DNA from 4 places in the Mesorhizobium sp. USDA 4132 genome. Region 1 is predicted to be linked to each of the others. Evidence: predicted binding sites of a transcription regulator. Region 1 holds the regulator's gene; each other region holds the start of a gene.

Region 1 (5,373 bases):
ATGGCAATCATGCTGGTTGCCGTCCTCTTCGACCGACCGTCGATCAGCCTGCACAATGTGGCGCTGTCCGCGCTCGTCATCATCGCCATGTCGCCCTCGGAAATGCTCGGGCCGAGCTTCCAGATGTCGTTTGCCGCCACCGTTGCCCTGGTCGCCGGTTACGCGCTCTGGAAACAGAGGGCCGAGGGCCGCGATCCTCAGCCTCTGCCGTTCCGTCACCGCATGGTGATGCCGATCCTGGCATCGTGGAATTTCGCAGCCGGCGTCTTCGTCACCTCGCTGATCGGCGGCGTTTCGACCGCGATGTTTTCGGTCGAGCATTTTCATCGCATCGCCACCTATGGCCTCGCCGCAAACCTCGCAGCCATGCCGATCATCTCCTTCGTGGTGATGCCGGCCGGTCTGGTCGGCATGCTGCTGATGCCCTTCGGCCTCGACGCTCCCTTCATGAAGCTCATGGGCCTTGGCCTGGAAGCGGTGATCGCCATTGCCGGGCACGTGGCTGCCTGGGGTGGCGATGTCGGGATAGGCCGCCAGCATCCATGGTTCCTGACGGTCTCAACGGCAGGCTTCCTGCTGCTGACCCTGCTCAGGACGAAGCTAAGGCTGATCGGTCCGCCGCTGATGGTGACCGCTCTGCTGCTTTCCTGGCATGAGCGATCGACGCCTCTGGCGGATATATTGGTCTCGGAAGACGGGACAATGGTGGCGCTCGTAAACGGGGAACGGGTTTCCACCAACCGCACCCGCCCGCCTGATTTCATCTACGACCAGTGGAAGAGGGCGCTTCTGCTCGGCGACCCGACCAAACCGGACATGTCGCCGGCCAGGGACAAGCCGCCCGACCGCAAACCAGCAGGCGCAAAAAACGATAAGCGCCGCGAGTTGACCTCGGCGGAACTCGAAACAGTGAGGTTGCGAATAAGCCAGGTGACTTCCGACCGCTTCACCTGCGAGCCTAAGGCCTGGTGCGCCGCAAGCACGGGCAATGCCATCATCGTGGCCGTAGAAGACGGCCGTTATGCTGGCGCTGCCTGCGACGCCGCCGATCTTGTCATCGCCCCGCGGGCACGCTTCGACCGATGCCGGTCCGGCGGACTGATGATCAATGGCACGACGCTCAGAAAGACCGGCGCGCTGGAGATTTCGCTGAACGACACGGGCGACATGCGACGCTGGCAGGTCCGTGCCGCAATGGCGGCCGAGGACCGGCCCTGGACTAGGCACCGCCACTACGATTGGCGAAGCCAGAGTTTCGACAACGCGTTGCCGGAACCGCTCCGGCAGCTGATCAGTGATAACGGCGGATGAGGCCGACGAGCTTGCCCTGGATCTTCACCCGGTCAGGCCCGAAAATGCGGGTCTCGTAGGCGGGGTTGGCGGCTTCGAGCGCGATCGAGGCGCCGCGGCGGCGAAAACGCTTCAGCGTCGCTTCCTCATCGTCCACCAGCGCCACGATGATGTCGCCGGGATTGGCCGTCGTGCCGTTGCGAATGATCACGGTGTCGCCATCGAGAATGCCTGCCTCGATCATCGAATCGCCCTTGACCTCCAGCGCGTAATGCTCGCCGGAGCCGAGCATCTCGGCCGGCACGGAGATGTCGTGCGTGTTGTTCTGGATCGCCGAGATCGGCACGCCGGCGGCGATGCGGCCCATGACGGGAACGGTCGTGGCGTTCGACGAGCCATCGTTGGCCGCGAGTTTCTGAGGTGCTGCGGCCGGCTGCGGTTTGCCGAGGCTGCCCTCGATGACGCTGGGCGAAAAACCGCGCCGCGGCTGAATGCTCGGCGAATAGGCTTCCGGGAGCTTGATGACTTCCAGCGCGCGGGCCCGGTTCGGCAGGCGGCGGATGAAGCCGCGCTCCTCGAGCGCCGTGATCAGACGATGGATTCCGGACTTGGACGCAAGGTCGAGCGCGTCCTTCATTTCGTCGAATGACGGCGGGATACCGGATTCTTTCATGCGTTCGTGAATGAACAGAAGCAATTCCTGTTGTTTGCGCGTGAGCATCTTTTGGCACCCTCAGAGTCGGAAACAAATCCAGAACGGACACTATATGTTCCATATGTGTTCCGCAAGTCCCTAAATTTCTGTGAAGTATGATGATTTTTTCTTCATAGATGCGTGCCAGATATCTGGTGTCACACCACTTGCGCGGCGCCAGCCCGCTGCCAAAGTAGCTTTGCGATTCCAATTCAGGGGGCCCTCGCGTGAACGCAAGACCGATCGATCATCTCGTGCTGCCGGTGGCGGGACTTACCGCTGCGCGTTCCCGGCTCACGGAGCTCGGTTTTACAGTTGCGCCGGATGCTTTTCATCCTTTCGGCACCGCCAATGCTTGCGTATTCTTCTCGGATGGGACCTACCTGGAGCCGCTGGCTCTTACCAACCGACGCCATGCGGGTGTCGCGGCAAAGCGCGGCAACGTTTTCACCGCCCGCGATCTCGCCTTCCGCAAGACGTCCAACCGGCAGGGCTTTTCCGCTCTCGTTGTCGCGACCCGCGATGCGATGGCCGATCATGCGCGTTTCAAGATGCGCGGCGTTTCGGCAGGCGACGTGCTGGAATTTTCCCGCGGCATGATCCTGGCCGACGGTTCCGAGACGCAGGCGAGCTTCCGGCTGGCATTCGCCGGCGATGACCGCGCGCCCGAGTTCTTCCTGTTTTCCTGCCAGCGCATCAACCCGCTGCCTGCCGACCGCGAGCTGGAGCGGCATGCCAATACCGTTATCGGCCTGAGCGAAATCATCCTGTCGGCCCCGACACCTGCCGATTTCGCTCCGCTGGTCGAACAGGTGCTGCTGACCAAGGCCGCGCCGGAGGCTGCACCGCTCCAGCTTGCCGCGGCCAATGCCCGCATCCGGATCCTGCAGGATCGGGAGCTCGAGGCGGAATTTGCGCTTCAGCCGACCCCGGGCGCCGAAGGACTGCGCGGCCGGGCGGTCATCTTCAAAACCGCCGATCTTGCCGTGACAGAGATCACCCTTGCTGCTAATGACGTCGCATTCGTCCGCCGGGAGGGCCGTGTTCTCGTCTCGGCGGCGCCCGGCCAGGGTGTTTTGTTCGGCTTCGAGGAATAGATCATGGAAGTTACCGCAAACTCCAGCGTCTCCGTCGGCGAAGGAGGCGGCAAGGTGGTTTTCGCGCAGAACGCAAAACTGTCGCTGATCGCCGGTCCCTGCCAGATGGAAAGCCGCGACCACGCCTTCATGATGGCAGGCGCGTTGAAGGAACTCTGCAGCAAGCTCGGCATCGGCCTCGTCTACAAGTCCTCCTACGACAAGGCCAACCGCACGTCGATTTCCGGCAAGCGCGGCATCGGGCTCGAAGAGTCGATGGAAATCTTCGCTGACCTGAAGCAGGAGTTCGGCTTTCCGGTTCTGACCGACATTCATACGGAAGAACAATGCGCTGTCGTCGCAAAGACGGTGGACATCCTGCAGATCCCGGCTTTCCTGTCACGCCAGACGGACTTGCTTGTCGCCGCTGCCAAGACCGGCCGCGTCGTCAACGTCAAGAAGGGTCAGTTCCTGGCACCCTGGGACATGAAGAACGTGCTCGGCAAAATCACCGCGAGCGGCAATCCCAACGTATTGCTGTGCGAACGCGGCGCCTCCTTCGGCTACAATACACTCGTTTCCGACATGCGTTCATTGCCGATCATGGCGTCCATGGGGGCTCCGGTGATCTTCGACGCGACGCATTCTGTGCAGCAGCCTGGCGGGCAGGGAGGCTCTACCGGAGGAGACCGCAGCATGGTGCCGGTCCTTGCACGGGCAGCGGTTGCCGTCGGCATTGCGGGCCTGTTCATCGAAACTCACGAGGATCCGGACAATGCTCCCTCGGACGGCCCGAACATGGTGCATCTGAAGGACATGCCGCAGCTCCTCGAAAAGCTGCTTGCCCTCGACGCCGTCGCCAAGGCGGCTTGAGCGCGTCCACAAAAAGCGCGCAAACTGCTTCGATTGTAATTTTCGTGTCATTGATTATGAGACATTTTCAGTGACCTCGTGACGTCAAGTCCAAACCCAGGGAGAGACCCTTGACCGCCATCACCGATATCATCGCCCGCGAAATTCTCGACAGCCGCGGCAATCCGACCGTCGAGGTGGATGTCTATCTGGAAGACGGTTCGATGGGCCGTGCGGCCGTTCCGTCGGGCGCCTCCACCGGCGCTCATGAAGCCGTCGAACTGCGCGACGGCGGCAAGCGCTACCACGGCAAGGGCGTCGAAAAGGCGGTCGAAGCCGTCAACACCGAGATCTTCGATGCGATCGGCGGTTTCGATGCCGAGAGCCAGATCCATATCGACAAGACGATGATCGCGCTCGACGGCACGCCGAACAAGTCCCGCCTCGGCGCCAATGCCATCCTCGGCGTCTCGCTCGCCGTTGCAAAAGCTGCCGCCGAAACATCCGGCCTGCCGCTCTACCGTTATGTCGGCGGCCCGAACGCGCATGTCCTGCCGGTTCCGATGATGAACATCATCAACGGCGGCGCTCATGCCGACAACCCGATCGACTTCCAGGAATTCATGATCATGCCGGTCGGCGCTGACACGCTGAAGGACGCCGTGCGCATGGGCTCGGAGATCTTCCACGTCCTGCGGAAGGAACTGGCGGCCCAGGGTCACAACACCAATGTCGGCGACGAAGGTGGTTTCGCACCGGGCCTGAAGAGCGCGCCGGAAGCCCTCGATTTCATCATGAAGTCGGTCGAGAAGGCCGGCTATACCCCAGGCGACGACGTCTGCCTGGCGCTCGACTGCGCCTCGACCGAATTCTTCAAGAACGGCAAATATGAAATGGAAGGCGAGGGCCGCACGCTCGAGCCGGAAGCCATGGCCGATTACCTCGCCGAGCTTGCAGCAAAATACCCAATCATTTCGATCGAAGACGGCATGGCCGAAGACGATTGGGCCGGCTGGAAGTACCTGACCGACAAGATCGGCGCCAAGTGCCAGCTCGTCGGCGACGATCTGTTCGTCACCAACTCGTCGCGCCTGCGCGATGGCATCAGGCAGGGCGTCGCCAATTCGATCCTGGTCAAGGTCAATCAGATCGGCTCGCTGTCGGAAACGCTCGATGCCGTCGAGACTGCCCACAAGGCGGCCTACACCGCCGTCATGTCGCACCGCTCGGGCGAAACCGAAGACTCGACGATCGCCGATCTCGCCGTCGCCACCAATTGCGGACAGATCAAGACCGGCTCGCTGTCGCGCTCCGACCGGCTTGCCAAGTACAACCAGCTTATCCGCATCGAGGAAATGCTCGGTCCGCAGGCCGTTTATGCCGGCCGCAGCGTCCTGAAGGCCTGACAGCCTCCCAGGTTCGACATTTTCATGGAAGCCCGCGCCGAAAGACGCGGGCTTT
Region 2 (5,373 bases), 520 kb from region 1:
CGGAGGTGGCCGGCAGCATCGCCCCTGAAAAACCAAGTTTCTCAGCTTCCTTAAGGCGTTGAGCGGTCTGAGACACAGGTCGCACAGCGCCCGAGAGGCTGATTTCGCCGAAATAGACGCAATCGGCCGGCAGGGCAAGGCCGGCAAGCGACGAGACCAGTGCGGAAGCGACCGCAAGATCGGCCGCCGGTTCGGTGATGCGGTAGCCGCCCGCGACGTTCAGATAGACGTCGTGCTGGCCGAGCTTGACGCCGCAATGGGCCTCCAGCACCGCGAGAATCATCGACAGGCGTGACGAATCCCAGCCGACCACGGCGCGCCTGGGCGTGCCGAGCGAGGTCGGCGCGACCAGCGCCTGCACCTCGACCAGGACCGGCCGCGTGCCCTCCATGCCGGCGAAGACCGCAGCACCTGGTGATTTCGAGTTGCGCTCGCCGAGGAAAAGTTCGGACGGGTTGGTGACCTCGCGCAGGCCCTTGTCGGACATTTCGAAGACGCCGATCTCGTCGGTCGGCCCGAATCGGTTCTTGACGGTGCGCAGGATGCGGTAGTGGTGGCCGCGGTCGCCCTCGAAATAGAGGACCGCATCGACCATGTGCTCGACGACGCGTGGGCCGGCGATCTGGCCTTCCTTGGTGACGTGGCCGACGAGAACCATGGCCGCCCCCGTCTGCTTGGCAAACCGGATCATCGCCTGGACGCCGGTGCGCACCTGGGTGACGGTGCCAGGCGCCGAGTCGGCCGTGTCGCTCCACAGCGTCTGGATCGAATCGATGATGACAAGGTCGGGACGCTTGCCTTCGCCGATGGTGGCGAGGATGTCTTCGACATTGGTTTCGGCGGCCAGCAACACCTCGGTATCGGCGGCATCCAGGCGCTGGGCGCGCAGGCGCACCTGCGCCACCGCCTCTTCGCCCGAGACATAGATGATCCGGTGGCCGCGGCGGGAGAGGGCGGCGGCCGCCTGCATCAGAAGCGTCGATTTGCCGATGCCCGGATCGCCGCCGACCAGCACCGCCGAGCCGCGCACGAAGCCACCGCCGGTCGCCCGGTCGAGCTCGGAAATGCCCGTGAAGATGCGCGGCGCTTCCTCGGTCTCGCCCGACAGGGTGGTGAGCGCCACCGCGCGGCCCTTCTTCGGCACCTTGCCTGGCCCACTACCGATGCCGCCCATCTGGTCGTCTTCGATAATCGTGTTCCACTCGCCGCAGCCGTCACACTTGCCGGCCCAGCGGTTATGCACCGTGCCGCAGTTCTGGCACACGAATTGGTTTTTTGCTTTTGCCATGGGATCAGTTGCCGCCTTCGATATTCACAAAATTCCACCGTGAACAAAAGCGGAACTTTTCTTGTCTAATCCGAAAATGCAGATGATGGCAAGGAGGAAGGGAGTTATTCGGCCTCGATGTACCGCCGCTCATAGCGCAGGCCGAGGCTGGTCAGCAGTTCGTAGCCGATCGTGCCGGCGGCGCGGGCGACGTCGTCGAGGGCGACGTTGGGGCCGAACAGTTCGACATAGTCGCCGGCCTGGATGTCCGATGCCGGGATATCGGTGACGTCGAAGATCGTCAGGTCCATGGTGATGCGGCCGATGACCGGAACCTCGCGGCCGGCGATGAAGCCGAAGCCGCCCTGACCGATGGTCTGGCGCAGCGGCACGCCGGAGCCGGAGAGTGCGCGTTTGTAGCCGTCCGCGTAACCCGCAGAGACGATCGCCAGCCGGCTGTCGCGGGAGAGCTGATAAGTGCCGCCGTAGCTCACCGTCTCGCCCTTTTTGCCGTCGCGGATCTGGATGATGCGGGCTTCCGCCTTGGCGACCGGCTTCATCGGGTTCGGCACTCCGACCACCGCTTCGCCGCCATAAAGCGCGATGCCGGGGCGGGTGAGATCGAAATGATAGTCGGGGCCGAGGAAGATGCCGGCAGATGCCGAAAGACTCGTCTCGATGCCTTCGAAAGCCTCCGCGACCTTCTGGAAGGCCGAAAGCTGTTTCTGGTTGAGCGGCGAGGAGGGGGTATCGCCGCTGTGGAGATGCGAGAGCACCAGGACCGGCGAGAAGCTTGCCGGACGCGACACGTCGTCGGAGAAGGCGATGGCGTCCTCGAGCGGCAGGCCGAGCCGGTTGAAGCCGGTGTCCACCTGCAGCGCGCAGGGGTGGTCGCCATATTCCGCCGTCACCGACATCCAGAAGGCCAGCTGTTCCTCGGAGGCCAGAACGGGCACCAGATCGTGTTCGAAGAACATCCGCTCCTGGCCGGGCCAGATGCCGGAGAGTACGTAGATCCGGGCGTCGGGCGCATAGGTGCGCAGCGTCACGCCTTCCTGCACCACTGCCACGAAGAAATCCCGGGCGCCGGCCTCGTAAAGCGTGATGCCGCAATCCTCCAGCCCGAGCCCGTAGGCATCGGCCTTGACGACGGCCGCCGTCCGCGCCGTTCCCGAACGCCGCGCCATCTCCCGCCAATTGTCGCCAAGCGCACCCAGATCGACCGTCAGCCGCACGGGCGCGATGTCGAAATCGTCGGGATAGGAAAGCTCGCTGTCGAAATCGGTCATGTCGGCTCGTAGGGCGTGAGGATTGGGGGCATGAGGACGTTGCAGCGATCCTACCGGTTTCGAAGGCAGGAAAAAGACCGCGCCCGCAAAATCTTTCGCGCTGCACAATCTTTTAGGCCGTGGATGCCGCAGACCTGTCACAAGCGCTGGAATATGCCCGCCCCCCTCTGGCCTGCCGGCCATCTCCCCCTCAGGTGGGGAGATTACCCGCGGCACGACCTTCGCTTCCCAATAAACCTCAGGCGGGACAGCGCTCGGATCGGAGAAGCCTGACGTGAGACTGTGGGCAGGCGCCCAGCGGATCTCCCCACCTGAGGGGGAGATGGCCGGCAGGCCAGAGGGGGGCGGGCGGGCTCAAATATTGACGATGAAAACCCCAATCCCGCTGAGACGATCCGAAACTTGCCATCGGCCGAAAAATGATATCGGCGACCGCCCTGATCAATGCTCTTCGTACTGAGTGAAGCTCGGGTCGGCCAGATCGGCGAAGCGGGTGTATTCGGACTGGAAGGCGAGCTTGACGGTGCCGGTCGGTCCGTGGCGCTGCTTGGCGATGATCACGTCCGCGGTGCCCTTGACCTTGTCCATCAGCACTTCCCATTCGGGATATTTCGGGTCGGCGATGTCGCGTGGTTCCATGTTCTTCACGTAATATTCCTCGCGGAACACGAACAGCACGACGTCGGCGTCCTGTTCGATCGAGCCCGATTCGCGAAGATCGGAGAGCTGCGGGCGTTTGTCGTCGCGGCTTTCCACCTGGCGCGAGAGCTGCGACAGTGCGATGATCGGCACGTTCAACTCCTTGCCGAGCGCTTTCAGGCCGGTGGTGATCTGGGTGATTTCCTGAACGCGGTTCTCGCCGGATTTACCCGAGCCGGTCATCAGCTGGATATAGTCGACCACCAGGCAATCGAGGCCGCGCTGGCGCTTCAGGCGGCGGGCGCGGGCGGAAAGCTGGGCGATCGAGATACCGCCGGTCTGGTCGATGAACAGCGGCACCTTCTGCATCATTTGGCTGCAGGCGACGAGCTTTTCGAAATCCGCCTCGGTGATGTCGCCGCGGCGGATCTTTGACGAGGAGACTTCCGTTTGCTCGGAGATGATACGGGTGGCGAGCTGTTCGGCCGACATTTCGAGCGAATAGAAGCCGACGACGCCGCCGTTCTTGGCCTTGTACGAACCGTCCGGCTGGACTTCCGGCTCGTAGGAGGCGGCAATGTTATAGGCGATGTTGGTGGCAAGCGAGGTCTTGCCCATGCCGGGGCGTCCCGCAAGCACGATCAAGTCGGAGCGCTGAAGCCCGCCCATCTTGCTGTCGAGCGACATGATGCCGGTCGAGACACCGGAAAGATGGCCGTCTCGCTCGAAGGCCTGGCCGGCCATGTCGATCGCAAGCGCCACCGCATCGTTGAACGACTGGAAACCGCCGTCGTAACGGCCGTTTTCGGCGAGCTCGAACAGCCGGCGTTCGGTATCCTCGATCTGCGTCTGCGGCGGCATGTCGAGCGGCGCGTCGAAGGCGATGTTGACCATGTCCTCGCCGATGGTGATCAGCGCGCGGCGTAGCGCCAGGTCGTAGATCGCCCTTCCGTAGTCCTCCGCATTGATGATCGACACGGCTTCGGAGGCGAGGCGGGCGAGATATTGCGCCACCGTCAGGTCACCGACCTTGTCGTCGGCGGGCAGGAAGGTCTTGATCGTCACCGGGTTGGCGGTCTTGCCCATCCGGATGATGTCGCCGGCGACCTCGAAGATCTTGCGGTGCAGGGGCTCGTAAAGATGGACGGGCTTCAGGAAATCGGAGACGCGGTAATAGGCGTCGTTATTGACCAGGATCGCGCCGAGAAGCGCCTGTTCGGCCTCGATATTGTTCGGGGCTTCGCGGTAATGCGGCTCTGCCGGCTGGATGTTGGCGAGCTTGCGTACTGCGTCGTTCATGGTCTTCTGTCCGTTCTGTCCTGCTGCCAAGCCGTCGGTTCTAACGGGTTGCGAGGCGTCCTGAAATGATTCAGTTCGCTACACACAGTGATTCACAGGCCAACCATAAAATTGCGGAGGACGGCACGAATCCGGTTGACTGTGGCAATCGGCGAATCGCTGGTGCGACGCTTCATTCTACACGTTGAAAAGAGACAAAAAAACGCCCGGACCTTCCGGGCCGGGCGTTCTTTGAAATGCTTTGGAAAAGACGATTATTCGTCTTCGCCGGCGCCGTCGGCTTCCGGATCGAAGAAGTCTTCCGGACGCAGCGCATCTTCGTCGACGCCGTAGATGGCGTCGGCCGAGGTGAGGCTTTCGCCCTGGGACTGGCGTTCAGCTTCTTCCGTCGAGCGGGCGACGTTCAGCTGGACCGAAACTTCGACTTCCGCATGCAGGTGCAGGGAGACCTTGTGCAGGCCGATTTCCTTGATCGGCGTGTTGAGGTCGACCTGGTTGCGGCCGATGGTGAAGCCTTCGGCAGCGAGCGCTTCGACGATGTCGCGGGCAGCAACCGAGCCGTAGAGCTGGCCGGTTTCGCCGGCGGCGCGCACGACGACGAAGGACTTGCCGTCGAGAACTTCGGCGACCTTCAGGGCTTCGCCCTTGCGCTCGAGGTTGCGGGCTTCGAGCGTGGCGCGCTCGGATTCGAAGCGCTTCTTGTTGGCTTCGTTGGAGCGGAGAGCCTTGCCGAGCGGCAGGAGGTAGTTACGGGCAAAGCCGTCGCGAACCTTGACGGTTTCGCCCATCTGGCCAAGCTTCGGTACGCGTTCAAGCAGGATGACTTGCATGGTTTAGGTTTCCTTTCGATCAGTCGGTTCTTGTTTTTCAGTTCTTGTT
Region 3 (5,373 bases), 930 kb from region 1:
GAAGATTTCGCCTATTTTATCGATCGCTGCCATGCGGCGGGTATCGGCGTCATCCTCGACTGGGTGCCGGCGCATTTCCCGACCGACGTCTGGGGGCTCGCCAAATTCGATGGGACGCCGCTCTACGAGCATGCCGATCCGCGCGAAGGTTTCCACGGGGACTGGAACACGCTGATCTACAATCTCGGCCGCAACGAGGTGAAAGGGTTCCTGATCGCCTCGGCACTCGAATGGCTGGAGCATTACCATGTCGATGCTTTGCGCGTCGATGCTGTCGCCTCGATGCTCTACCGGGACTACAGCCGCAACGAAGGCGAATGGATTCCGAACCAGTATGGCGGGCGCGAAAACCTTGAGGCGGTCGAGTTCTTCAAGCACCTGAACAGCATCGTCCACAACCGCTGCCCGCATGCCTTTACCGCGGCGGAGGAATCGACCGCCTGGCCGGGGGTTACCAGGAAGATCGAGGAAGGCGGCCTCGGCTTCGATTTCAAATGGAACATGGGCTGGATGCACGACACGCTGCATTACATGCAGGACGACCCAGTCTACCGGAAATACCACCATGGCGCCATGAGCTTCGGGATGATCTATGCTTATTCCGAGCGCTTCATCCTGCCGCTCTCCCATGACGAAGTGGTGCACGGCAAGGGCTCGCTGATGGCCAAGATGCCGGGCGATCGCTGGCAGAAACTTGCGAACCTTCGCGCCTATTACGGCTTCATGTGGGGCCATCCCGGCAAGAAGCTCCTGTTCATGGGCGGCGAACTGGCGCAGGAGAGCGAATGGAACCATGACGGCTCGGTGGTCTGGGACCTGCTCGACAGCCCCGACCATGCGGGCGTGCAGCGGCTCGTTCGCGACCTGAACACGCTTTACGCCCGGGAACCGGCGCTGCAGTTCGGCGACCTGCATCACGAGGGGTTCGAGTGGGCGGTGACGGATGATGCGGAAAATTCCGTCTACGGCATGATGCGCTCGTCGCCGGATCGCTCGTCGCATATCCTGGTCGCCTCGAATCTGACGCCGATGCCGCGGCACGGGTATCGCATCGGAGTTCCGGCAGAGGGCCGCTGGGAGGTGGTGCTGAACACCGATGCGGCGCTTTACGGCGGGTCCAATCTGGGACAGACGGAAGCTTGGACGGAGCGCCAGGCGGCGCACGGGAAGGAATTTTCCATCTCCGCGGTATTGCCGCCGCTGGCGACTGTGTTCCTGCGGTGGCGGGGGTAGGTTTCAGCCTAAACTGAGGTGGGAGTTTGCCGCGAGACACCCCCCTCTGCCCTGCCGGGCATCTCCCCCTCAAGGAGGGAGATCGGCCAGAGGCGGGCTCATCGCCTCCCATTGAAGGGCGAAGTTTCAGCGGCAATGGAAGATATTTAGTTTCATCTCCACGATCATGATCGAGCCGAGAGGGCAACTCCATCCGATCTCCCCCCTTGAGGGGGAGATGCCCGGCAGGGCAGAGGGGGGTGCCACGGCAAACGGCGCGGCCGCGCTTATTCGCCCCGCCAACCATTCTGATAAACCACCTTATCCACCCCCGCGAACCGCCCGACCCGAAGCAACTCCGCGTCCAGCTTCTCCAGCCGCCCCGCCGAAGCCCGCACGCCCTTTTCCAGCCATAACCGCTTCACATCCAGCGTGCCGGATTTGCGGTCGGCTTTCATGTCGATGCGGCCGATCATGCGGTCGCCTTCCAAGAGCGGGAAAACGTAGTAGCCGTATTGGCGCTTCGGTTCCGGCACGAAAACCTCGATGCGGTAGAAGAAGTTGAACAGCCGCTCGGCGCGGTCGCGGTTGCGGAGCAGCGGATCGAAGGGGCTGAGCACGCGCACGCGTGCCGGTGGTTCGGGAATGTCCCCGAGGTTATCGGGAAAGCCGAGGAAGGCGAAGGATGGGCGCGGCTTGCTGCCGTCGGCGGTCTCGATCAGCACTTCCACCAGTTCGTCGCGATGCGTCTTCACCCAGTCCTTCGCTTCGTCCGGCGTGACCAGATCGAAGAAGGCGGCGATTTCGCCCGAAGTCGCAAAGCCGAGGCGGGTCATGGCGCCGCGGCAGGCCCAGTCGATGAATTCCTCGTGGCTCACTTCCGGCTCGTGATGCTGCCGCGGGATGACCCGTTCCATCAGGTCGTAGATCTTCTGGAAGTTGACGCGGCCGGCGATCGCCAGCTTGCCAGTGTGCCAGTAATATTCGAGCGCCGTCTTGTTCGGATGCCAGTTCCACCAGCCGCCGGACTTGTGATCCTCCTGCTTCATGTCGCGGGACATGATCGCGCCGTTCTCGGCGATGTGCTGGAAGGTCTCCTCGAAGGCGGCGTCGAACCCCTCGCCGTGCCATTTCCGCCAGCGTTCGGCAAGGATCGGCTCGCGGCGGCGAAAACGATGTTTCCAGTAGCGGAAGAAGCTCGTCGGGATGATCGAGGCGTCATGCGTCCAGTGCTCGAACAGCTCGCCGTCCTTTTCCAGAAGCGCGGTCAGGTGCTCGCGGCGGTAGGTCTGGTTGCGCGAGAACAGGATCATGTGATGGGCGCGCTCGACGGTGGCGATACTGTCCACCTGGACGAAACCGAGATCGTCGATGAGCTGCAGCAGGCCGGCTTTGGTCAACGCCCGGCCCGGCGGTTCGCAGAGCCGCTGCCGTTCGAGGAAGATCCTGCGGGCCTGATCGTTTGGAATGAGAATCGCCATGGCATCTAGACTAGGATACCGCCGCGCCGGATTCAATGTTCACGTTCGGTTCCGCATTCCCCTTCCCCGTCTTCCGGTCTATAGACCGCTGAACACCGAGGGACTGGCTTGGATATCCGTTTCGAACAGGCAGAAGCGCGTTTCGAGGGACGCACCGTCGTTTATCCGCTGACGCTTCGCTTGAGCGAACGGCGGATCGGCGTGATTGGCCTCAACGGCTCGGGCAAGACGACGTTTGCGCGGATGATCAACGGGCTGGTGCTGCCTGCCGAGGGTCACGTGACCGTCAACGGGCTCGATACGGTGAAGGATGGCGACAAGGTTCGTGGCCAGGCCGGCTTCATTTTCCAGAACCCGCAGAACCAGATCATCCTGCCGATCCTGAAAGAAGATATCGCGCTCGGGCTGAAAAGCCAAAAACTCTCGAAGGCCGACACGGAGGCGGCGGTCGAGGCCGTGCTTGCCCGGTTCGGCATCGCCCATCTGGCCGACCGGCGGGTGCATGAACTTTCGGGCGGAGAACTGCAGCTGGCGGCGCTTGCCTCGGTTCTGGTGACCCGGCCGGATATCCTGATCATGGACGAACCGACCAACCAGCTGGATCTCCGCAACCGCGATCTCGTGGAGCGGACGATCCACGGGCTCGATGAAAATGTCGTCGTCATCAGCCATGACCTCGGCCTGATTGCCGATTTCGACCGGGTTCTGTTCTTCCATGAAGGCCGCCTCACCGATGATGGCGCGCCTGCGGAAGTCATCGCCCGCTACCGCGAGCTTGTGGCATGAAGACGCTCTACGTGGAAGGCGACACGTTTCTGCACCGGCTTTCGCCGCGGGCAAAGCTTCTCGGCCTCGCCGCGCTCAGCCTTGTCTTTTTCCTTGTCCGTTCGCCGGCCATTCTGTCGGTCGCGGCCTTGCTCGGCGGCATCGTCTATTCGTCGCTCCGGCTCGGGTGGCGCCAATCCTGGCTGCGGCTGCGGCCGGTCCTGCTGACCATTGCGGTCGTGGCGCTCTTCACACTTGTCTTCAACGGCCGACATGACACGCTGGTCGTCGTCACGCGGCTGACGGCGCTTGCCCTCTTCGCCGCGGCCGTGACGGCGACCACCAGCACCGGCGATTTCATCGACGAGATCACCCGCCTTGCCATGCCGCTGGAGCGCCTGGGGCTCGTCAGGGCCGCGGATATCGGGCTTTCGATCGGTCTCGTCATCCGTTTCGTGCCGGAGATCCTCAGCCGTTACCAGGCTATCCGCGACGCCCATCGCGCCCGCGGGCTGAAGGTCCGGCCGCTGACGCTGGCGGTGCCACTGATCATCCTGACGCTCAAAAATGCCGACGAGATTGCCGCCGCCATTGACGCACGCGGCATCCGGGCGCAGAAATAACCTCATATAAAACTGGGGATTCGCATAGCATGACCACCCGTGATCTCGTTCTGGCCGCCCTTTTCGCCGCCATTATCGTAGCGCTCGGTCTCGTGCCGCCGATCATGCTCGGCTTCATTCCGGTACCGATCACCGCCCAGTCGCTCGGCGTTATGCTTGCGGGCGTCATCCTCGGCGCCAGGCGCGGCGGTTTTGCGGTGTTTCTGGTCCTGCTGCTGGTCGCGATCGGCCTGCCGGTTCTGTCGGGCGGACGCGGCGGCCTTGCCACCTTTGTATCGCCGACCGCCGGTTATCTCGTCGGCTGGTTCTTCGCAGCCGTCATCACCGGTTATTGTTCCGAGCGGTTCGTCGAGCGTTCGCAGAGCGGCATCGTACAGATCACCGGCTTTTTCCTCGCAGCCCTGCTCGGCGGCGTGGTGGTCGACCACGCGCTCGGGGTCATCTACCTCGCCTATGTCACGGGCACCGGGCTTTCGACCGCCTTCATCGGTGACCTGTCCTTCGTTCCCGGCGACGTGCTGAAGGCGATGATCGCGGCACTCGCCGGCCGCGCAGTAATGGTCGGTTATCCGCTGCTACCGCAACGGGCCTGATCGGCCGCGCCCCGTCAATCCAGGAACTGATAAAGCCAGTCGCGCAAGTCTTCGGGGAGCGGCACCGGTTCCCTGCTTTCGGGGTCACAAGTCATCCAGACGATTTCGGCTTCCGCGACCGCCTCGTTGCCGCGCAGCATATGCACCAGGAACCCCGCCGATTTTCCGCCGATCTTGCTGACGCCGATATGCGTGTGGACGACGTCACCCAGCTTCAAGGCTGAGTGAAACGTGCAGGTGATCTTGCCGATCCTGAAGAACGGATCGTCCTTCTGCGGCTTGCGGCGGTGCCAGAATTCCGTGACGGCTTCTTCCGCCCGCACGACATAGGACGACCGGAACATCTCCCCGTGCATGTCGACATCGCGGAAAGGAACCCGGAATTCCTGAGACTTGACTGACTCTTTGGCCACGATACCCTCTGGGTTGCACCCATTCATGTAAGACCATTCTTTCAAGCTAAACAAGCGCAAGAGCAAGGGGTTGCGGCTTGAAAAAGTCAGCTTTCTGCGCCATGTCGGAAAGGTCCAGACCGGACTGACCCCTGACGAGGCCGCCGCATGACCACGCGCCTTTACGAACACAAGATCTTCCTCGAACACAGCACGCCCGAAGGACATCCCGAACGGGCGGACCGGCTGCGCTCGCTGGCGATCGCGCTGGAACATCCGAATTTCGCCAGGCTCGACCGCAAGGACG
Region 4 (5,373 bases), 520 kb from region 1:
GGGCAGGAAGGACAGCGGAATGAAGACGGCCGCGAGCGTCGCGGTCGTCGCGATGACGGCGAAAAACACTTCCTGGGTGCCGAGCACGGAGGCGGCGCGCGGTCCCATGCCTTCCGCCCGTCGTCGGACGATGTTTTCGAGCACGACGATCGCGTCGTCGACGACCAGACCGGTCGCCAGCACGATGGCGAGCAGCGTCAGGATGTTGATCGAGAAGCCGACGAGATAGATCGCCACCAGCGTGCCGATCAGCGCCACCGGCATCGTGATCGCCGGGATCAGCGTGGCGCGCCAGTCGCGCAGGAACAGGAAGATGACCACGACGACGACCGCCGCCGAGAGCATCAATGCGGTCTCGACTTCGTGCAGCGCGCCCTGGATGAAGATCGCGTCGTCGCCGGTAACCGCGATGCGGGTGCCTTCCGGCAAGGTCTTCTGCATCTCCGCGACGGCGGCCTTGACGCCTTCGGAAATGTTAAGCGTGTTGGACTGCGCCTGGCGGATAATGCCGAGGCCGACGCCCTGCACGCCGTTGGCGCGCAACACGGTCGTGCCGTCGTCCGGGCCGAGCGCCACGGTCGCCACATCGCGGATGCGGACGTTCGGCCCGATCAGCACGTTTTCGAAATCCTGCGGCTTGGTGAGGCTGGCGGTGGCGCGAACGACGATGTCCTGCGTCGTGCTCTTCAGCGAACCGGCCGGAACGTCGAGAGCGGCGCTCGACAGCGCCTTGGAAACGTCGGCAACGGTCAAGCCGCGACCGGCCAACGCAGCCTGGTTGATGTCGACGCGGAATACCTTGTCCTGGTCGCCGTAAAGTTCGACGTCCGCCACACCTTCCACGGCGGCGAGGCGGTCGACGACCGCGTTTTTGACCAGCTGGGTCAGGTTTTCCATCGACATCTTCGAGGATGTCACCGCCAGGCGCATGATGGCGTCGGAATCGGCGTCAGCCTTGACGATGCGGGGCTCGTCGGCATCTTCCGGCAATTTGTTGATGACCCGGCCGACGGCATCGCGCACATCGTTGGCGGCTTCCGACAGGTTGATTCTATCGGAAAATTCCATCGTCACGCGGCTGGAACCGAACTGCGATTGCGATGACAGCGCCTTCAGGCCGGACACGCGGGCGACCGCGCCTTCGATGACCTGGGTGACTTCCTGGTCCATCGTCTGCGGCGAGGCGCCGTCGTAATTGGTGCGTACCGTGATGACCGGCTGGTCGACGTCGGGAAGTTCACGCACTTCGACGCCGGCAAGCGCCGCAAGACCCGCGACGACGAGCAGCGTGTTCAGGACGGCGGCAAGAACGGGCCGGCGGACGAAGAGAGCGGTGAAGCTCTGGCTGGATTTCTCCGCATCGCCCTTCCCCTCGTCGTCGTGGCCATGCCCCGGAAGCTCCATCTTCATTGGCGCGCCACCTCAGCGGTTTCCGGCGCGCCGAAAACCCGGACCGACGCCCCCTCCCTCACCCGTTGCAGACCTTCGGTCACTATCCTGTCGCCCTCTTGGAGCTCGGCGCCCACGAGCACCGCATCGGGATTGCGCTGAACGACGCGCACCCGGGTCTTGACCGATTTATTGTCCTTGACCTGCCAGACATAGGAACCCTCGCCGTCCCACTGGACGGCGAGCGGATCGACCGCCGGGTAGCTTTCGCCGGCAAAGCGCATGCCGACATTGAAGGCCATGCCGGCGCGCAGAACATCGCCCGGATTTTCGACACGGGCGCGGATGCGCATCGTGCGGCTTGCCGCGTCGATACGGTTGTCGATCGCCTCGACCTTGCCGGAGAAGACCTGGCCCGGACGGGCGATCGAGCTCGCGTCGACTGCCTGGCCCGGCTCGATGGCGACGGCGAAACGCTCCGGCGCCCAGAAATCGACCAAAATAGCCGTGCGGTCGTCGATCGTCACCACATTGGTCTGGGTGGTGACGTTGTCGCCGATATTGACCGCGACGATGCCCGCGATGCCCTCGATCGGCGCGACGATATCGCGGCGCTTCAAGTTGAGTTCGGCCGTGGCGAGCGCAAGCTTGGCAGCCTGTTCGGCGATCTGGGCATTGAGCACGTCGAGGCGCGAGAACGACTGGAGGTTCTTGTAGGAAGCGGATTTTTCCTGGGCGCTCTGCAGCGCGACCTGCGCCTTTTCGCGCTCGATCGTCTGTTCTTCGTCGTCGAGGCGGGCGAGCACCTGGCCCTTGGTGACCTTCTGGCCGGAAACGACCCTGATCTCGTTGATCGTGCCGGAAGACTGCGGCATGACGACGACGGACTGGATCGCCTCGCCGCTGCCGATCGCCGTGAGGCGGTCGTTGACGGTGCCGATCGCCACCGGCTGGGCGACGACGAGCGTGGCGCGGTTGCCACCCTGTCCGCCCTGGCCGCCCTGTCCGCCGGCACCGCGCTGGCCGTTCTGGCCCGCGTTGTTCTGGGCCGCGTTCGCGGCTCCGTTCTGCGAATTTCCCTGTGCTGCGCCCTGGCCTTGCTGGCGCGCCGCCGCATTGCCGTTGGCACCGCCGGCTGCTGTCGTTGCGGGCTGCGGGGCATGTTTCGGGCTTATGGCGGCAATCACTCCACCGGGAACGCCGATCTTTGCAAGCGTGGCTCCTGCACTCGGCACCAGGTAAACCCACAGAGCCAGCGCTCCCGCCAGGACGGCGAGACAGAGCAGAAGCTGTTTCCAAATCCGCATTCAATTCTCCGAAGGAGGCACGAAAAGGCCATATTGCCCAGGAGTATCCTTTTTTGCGGGTGCTCACGCAATGGGTCTTCGGCAACCTTACAAAAATGTAACCTCGCGAAATCTCACGGGTATGTTAGACGGCAAGCATACTTATACTCCTAAAATTGCCGCTTTCGCAGAGCGCAACCGGCAGCCTCTTCACACTTTAGCCTTGCCTTGTGTGGAGACTGGGAATGAAAGCAGAACATTTTCTGGTCTTTCAGGTCCGAATCACTACATTGGCCGCATGACGAACAGTTTCGACGACATTCCGTTCTTCGATGAAGAACCGCAGCACCCGCAGGCGCCGCGCAACACGGCCCCCGCTCCGGCGCAGGCCGCGGGCAATGGCGGCGGCCTCGGCATCGCCGCGCGGGCCATGGCGGCCCGCGACCAGCATCGTGCGCCCGACTATCTCGCAGGCCTTAACCCCGAGCAGCGGCTGGCGGTCGAGACGCTGAATGGACCGGTTCTCGTGCTCGCGGGCGCGGGCACGGGCAAGACGCGGGTGCTGACCACCCGCATCGCCCATATCCTGGCAACCGGCAGTGCCTACCCATCACAAATTCTTGCGGTGACCTTTACCAACAAGGCTGCCCGCGAGATGAAGGAACGCGTCGGCGTTCTGGTCGGCGGCGCCGTCGAGGGCATGCCGTGGATGGGCACTTTCCACTCGATCGGCGTGAAACTGCTGCGCCGCCATGCGGAACTGGCTGGCCTTCGCTCCGACTTCACCATTCTCGACACCGACGACGTGGTGCGGCTGATCAAGCAGTTGATCCAGGCCGAGGGACTGGACGACAAACGCTGGCCGGCAAAACAGTTCGCCGGCATGATCGACACCTGGAAGAACAAGGGCCTTACCCCGCCGGACATTGCCGAGGGCGACGCCCGTGCATTTGCCAACGGAAAGGGCCGCGAGCTCTATGCCGCCTACCAGGCGCGGCTTCGCACGCTGAACGCCTGCGATTTCGGCGATCTTCTGCTGCACCCGATCGCGATCTTCCGCAAGAACCCGGATCTGCTCAAGGAATATCACGGAAAATTCCGCTATATCCTTGTCGACGAGTACCAGGACACCAACACGGCCCAGTATATGTGGCTGCGGCTGCTTGCACAGCGGCCGAAGGACATTCCCCAGAACGTCTGCTGCGTGGGTGACGACGACCAGTCGATCTATGGCTGGCGCGGCGCGGAAGTCGACAACATCCTGCGCTTCGAGAAGGATTTTCCGGGCGCCAAGGTGATCAAGCTGGAGCGCAACTACCGCTCCACCGAGCACATCCTCGGCGCCGCCGGCCATCTGATCGCCCATAACGAGGGCCGCCTCGGCAAGACCCTGTTCACCGACCGCTCCGACCCCGACGACGAGAAGGTGGTGGTGCATGCCGCCTGGGATTCGGAGGAGGAAGCGCGCGCCGTCGGCGAGGAGATCGAGAACCTCCAGCGCGGCAAGCACAAGCTCAACGACATGGCGATCCTGGTGCGCGCCTCGTTCCAGATGCGCGAATTCGAAGACCGGTTCGTAACGTTAGGCCTCAACTACCGCGTCATCGGCGGCCCGCGCTTCTACGAGCGGCTCGAAATCCGCGATGCCATGGCCTATTTCCGCATGGTCTGCCAGCCCTCCGACGACCTCGCCTTCGAGCGGATCATCAACACCCCGAAGCGCGGCCTCGGCGACACGACCGTGCGTTACCTGCACGACTACGCCCGCGCCCGCGACATTCCCATGCTGCAGGCGGCGGCCGACATCATCGAGACCGACGAACTGAAGCCGAAGGCGCGCAAGGCGCTGTTCGACGTCGTCACCGATTTCCGCCGCTGGCAGGGCCTGCTCGAAAACACGTTGCACACCACGCTTGCCGAGCAGATCCTCGACGAGAGCGGCTATACCGCCATGTGGCAGAACGACAAGTCGGCGGAAGCACCGGGACGGCTGGAAAACCTCAAGGAACTCGTGCGTTCCATGGAGGCTTTCGAGAGCATGCGCGGCTTCCTCGAGCACGTCTCGCTGGTCATGGATGCCGAGAACAACGAAAACCTCGATGCCGTGTCGATCATGACGCTGCATTCGGCCAAGGGCCTGGAATTCGACACTGTCTTCCTGCCCGGCTGGGAGGAAGGCCTGTTTCCGCACCAGCGGGCGCTCGACGAGGGCGGCCGCTCGGGGCTGGAAGAAGAACGCCGTCTCGCCTATGTCGGCCTGACGCGCGCAAAGCACCGCTGCCACATCTGGTTCGTCTCGAACCGCCGCATCCACGGCCTGTGGCAATCAACCATGCCGTCGCGTTTCCTCGAAGAACTGCCGGCCGCCCATGTGGACGTCGCGGCGTCAGACAGCAATTACGGCGGATATGGCGGACGCGGCGGCTACGGCCAGTCACGCTTCGACAAGGCCGATCCCTTCGCCAACAATTATTCCACCCCCGGCTGGAAACGCGCCCAGGCCAACAAGACCGACGCCACCCGCGACAACTGGGGCACCCGCTCCGGCCACGCCGTGGAACGCATCGGCTACGGCGAAAGCGGCCCGCGCACGCGGACGATCGACGGGGAACTGGTGGCCAAATCGGTGGCCGACACGCCTTCGCAATTCTCAGTCGGAGATAGGGTCTTTCACGTCAAGTTCGGGAACGGGAACATT

What was found. The regulator LexA, encoded in region 1, represses DNA repair genes until DNA is damaged. The targets are predictions, from matches to a motif close to TGTTCNNNNTGTGTTCNG.
Region 2: the regulator LexA is predicted to act here: its motif matches at 1,328-1,345, upstream of radA (DNA repair protein RadA).
Region 3: the regulator LexA is predicted to act here: its motif matches at 2,730-2,747, upstream of ACZ9IU_RS05245 (energy-coupling factor ABC transporter ATP-binding protein).
Region 4: the regulator LexA is predicted to act here: its motif matches at 2,917-2,934, upstream of ACZ9IU_RS12770 (ATP-dependent helicase).

The regions. Positions count from the first base shown of each region.
Region 1 is NZ_JBWCCP010000001.1:1,954,408-1,959,780, forward strand. Features, by position in the region: gene ACZ9IU_RS10205 (ComEC/Rec2 family competence protein) at 1-1,311, shown strand, start outside; gene lexA (transcriptional repressor LexA) at 1,292-2,011, opposite strand; gene ACZ9IU_RS10215 (VOC family protein) at 2,212-3,081, shown strand; gene kdsA (3-deoxy-8-phosphooctulonate synthase) at 3,085-3,933, shown strand; gene eno (phosphopyruvate hydratase) at 4,044-5,318, shown strand.
Region 2 is NZ_JBWCCP010000001.1:1,434,254-1,439,626, forward strand. Features, by position in the region: gene radA (DNA repair protein RadA) at 1-1,288, opposite strand, end outside; gene alr (alanine racemase) at 1,393-2,556, opposite strand; gene ACZ9IU_RS07535 (replicative DNA helicase) at 2,998-4,494, opposite strand; gene rplI (50S ribosomal protein L9) at 4,749-5,324, opposite strand; gene ACZ9IU_RS07545 (hypothetical protein) at 5,362-5,373, opposite strand, start outside.
Region 3 is NZ_JBWCCP010000001.1:1,027,613-1,032,985, reverse strand. Features, by position in the region: gene glgB (1,4-alpha-glucan branching protein GlgB) at 1-1,233, shown strand, start outside; gene ACZ9IU_RS05250 (winged helix-turn-helix domain-containing protein) at 1,500-2,693, opposite strand; gene ACZ9IU_RS05245 (energy-coupling factor ABC transporter ATP-binding protein) at 2,802-3,479, shown strand; gene ACZ9IU_RS05240 (energy-coupling factor transporter transmembrane component T family protein) at 3,476-4,081, shown strand; gene ACZ9IU_RS05235 (biotin transporter BioY) at 4,111-4,674, shown strand; gene ACZ9IU_RS05230 (acyl-CoA thioesterase) at 4,689-5,087, opposite strand; gene ACZ9IU_RS05225 (histone deacetylase family protein) at 5,235-5,373, shown strand, end outside.
Region 4 is NZ_JBWCCP010000001.1:2,475,493-2,480,865, forward strand. Features, by position in the region: gene ACZ9IU_RS12760 (efflux RND transporter permease subunit) at 1-1,404, opposite strand, end outside; gene ACZ9IU_RS12765 (efflux RND transporter periplasmic adaptor subunit) at 1,407-2,696, opposite strand; gene ACZ9IU_RS12770 (ATP-dependent helicase) at 2,974-5,373, shown strand, end outside.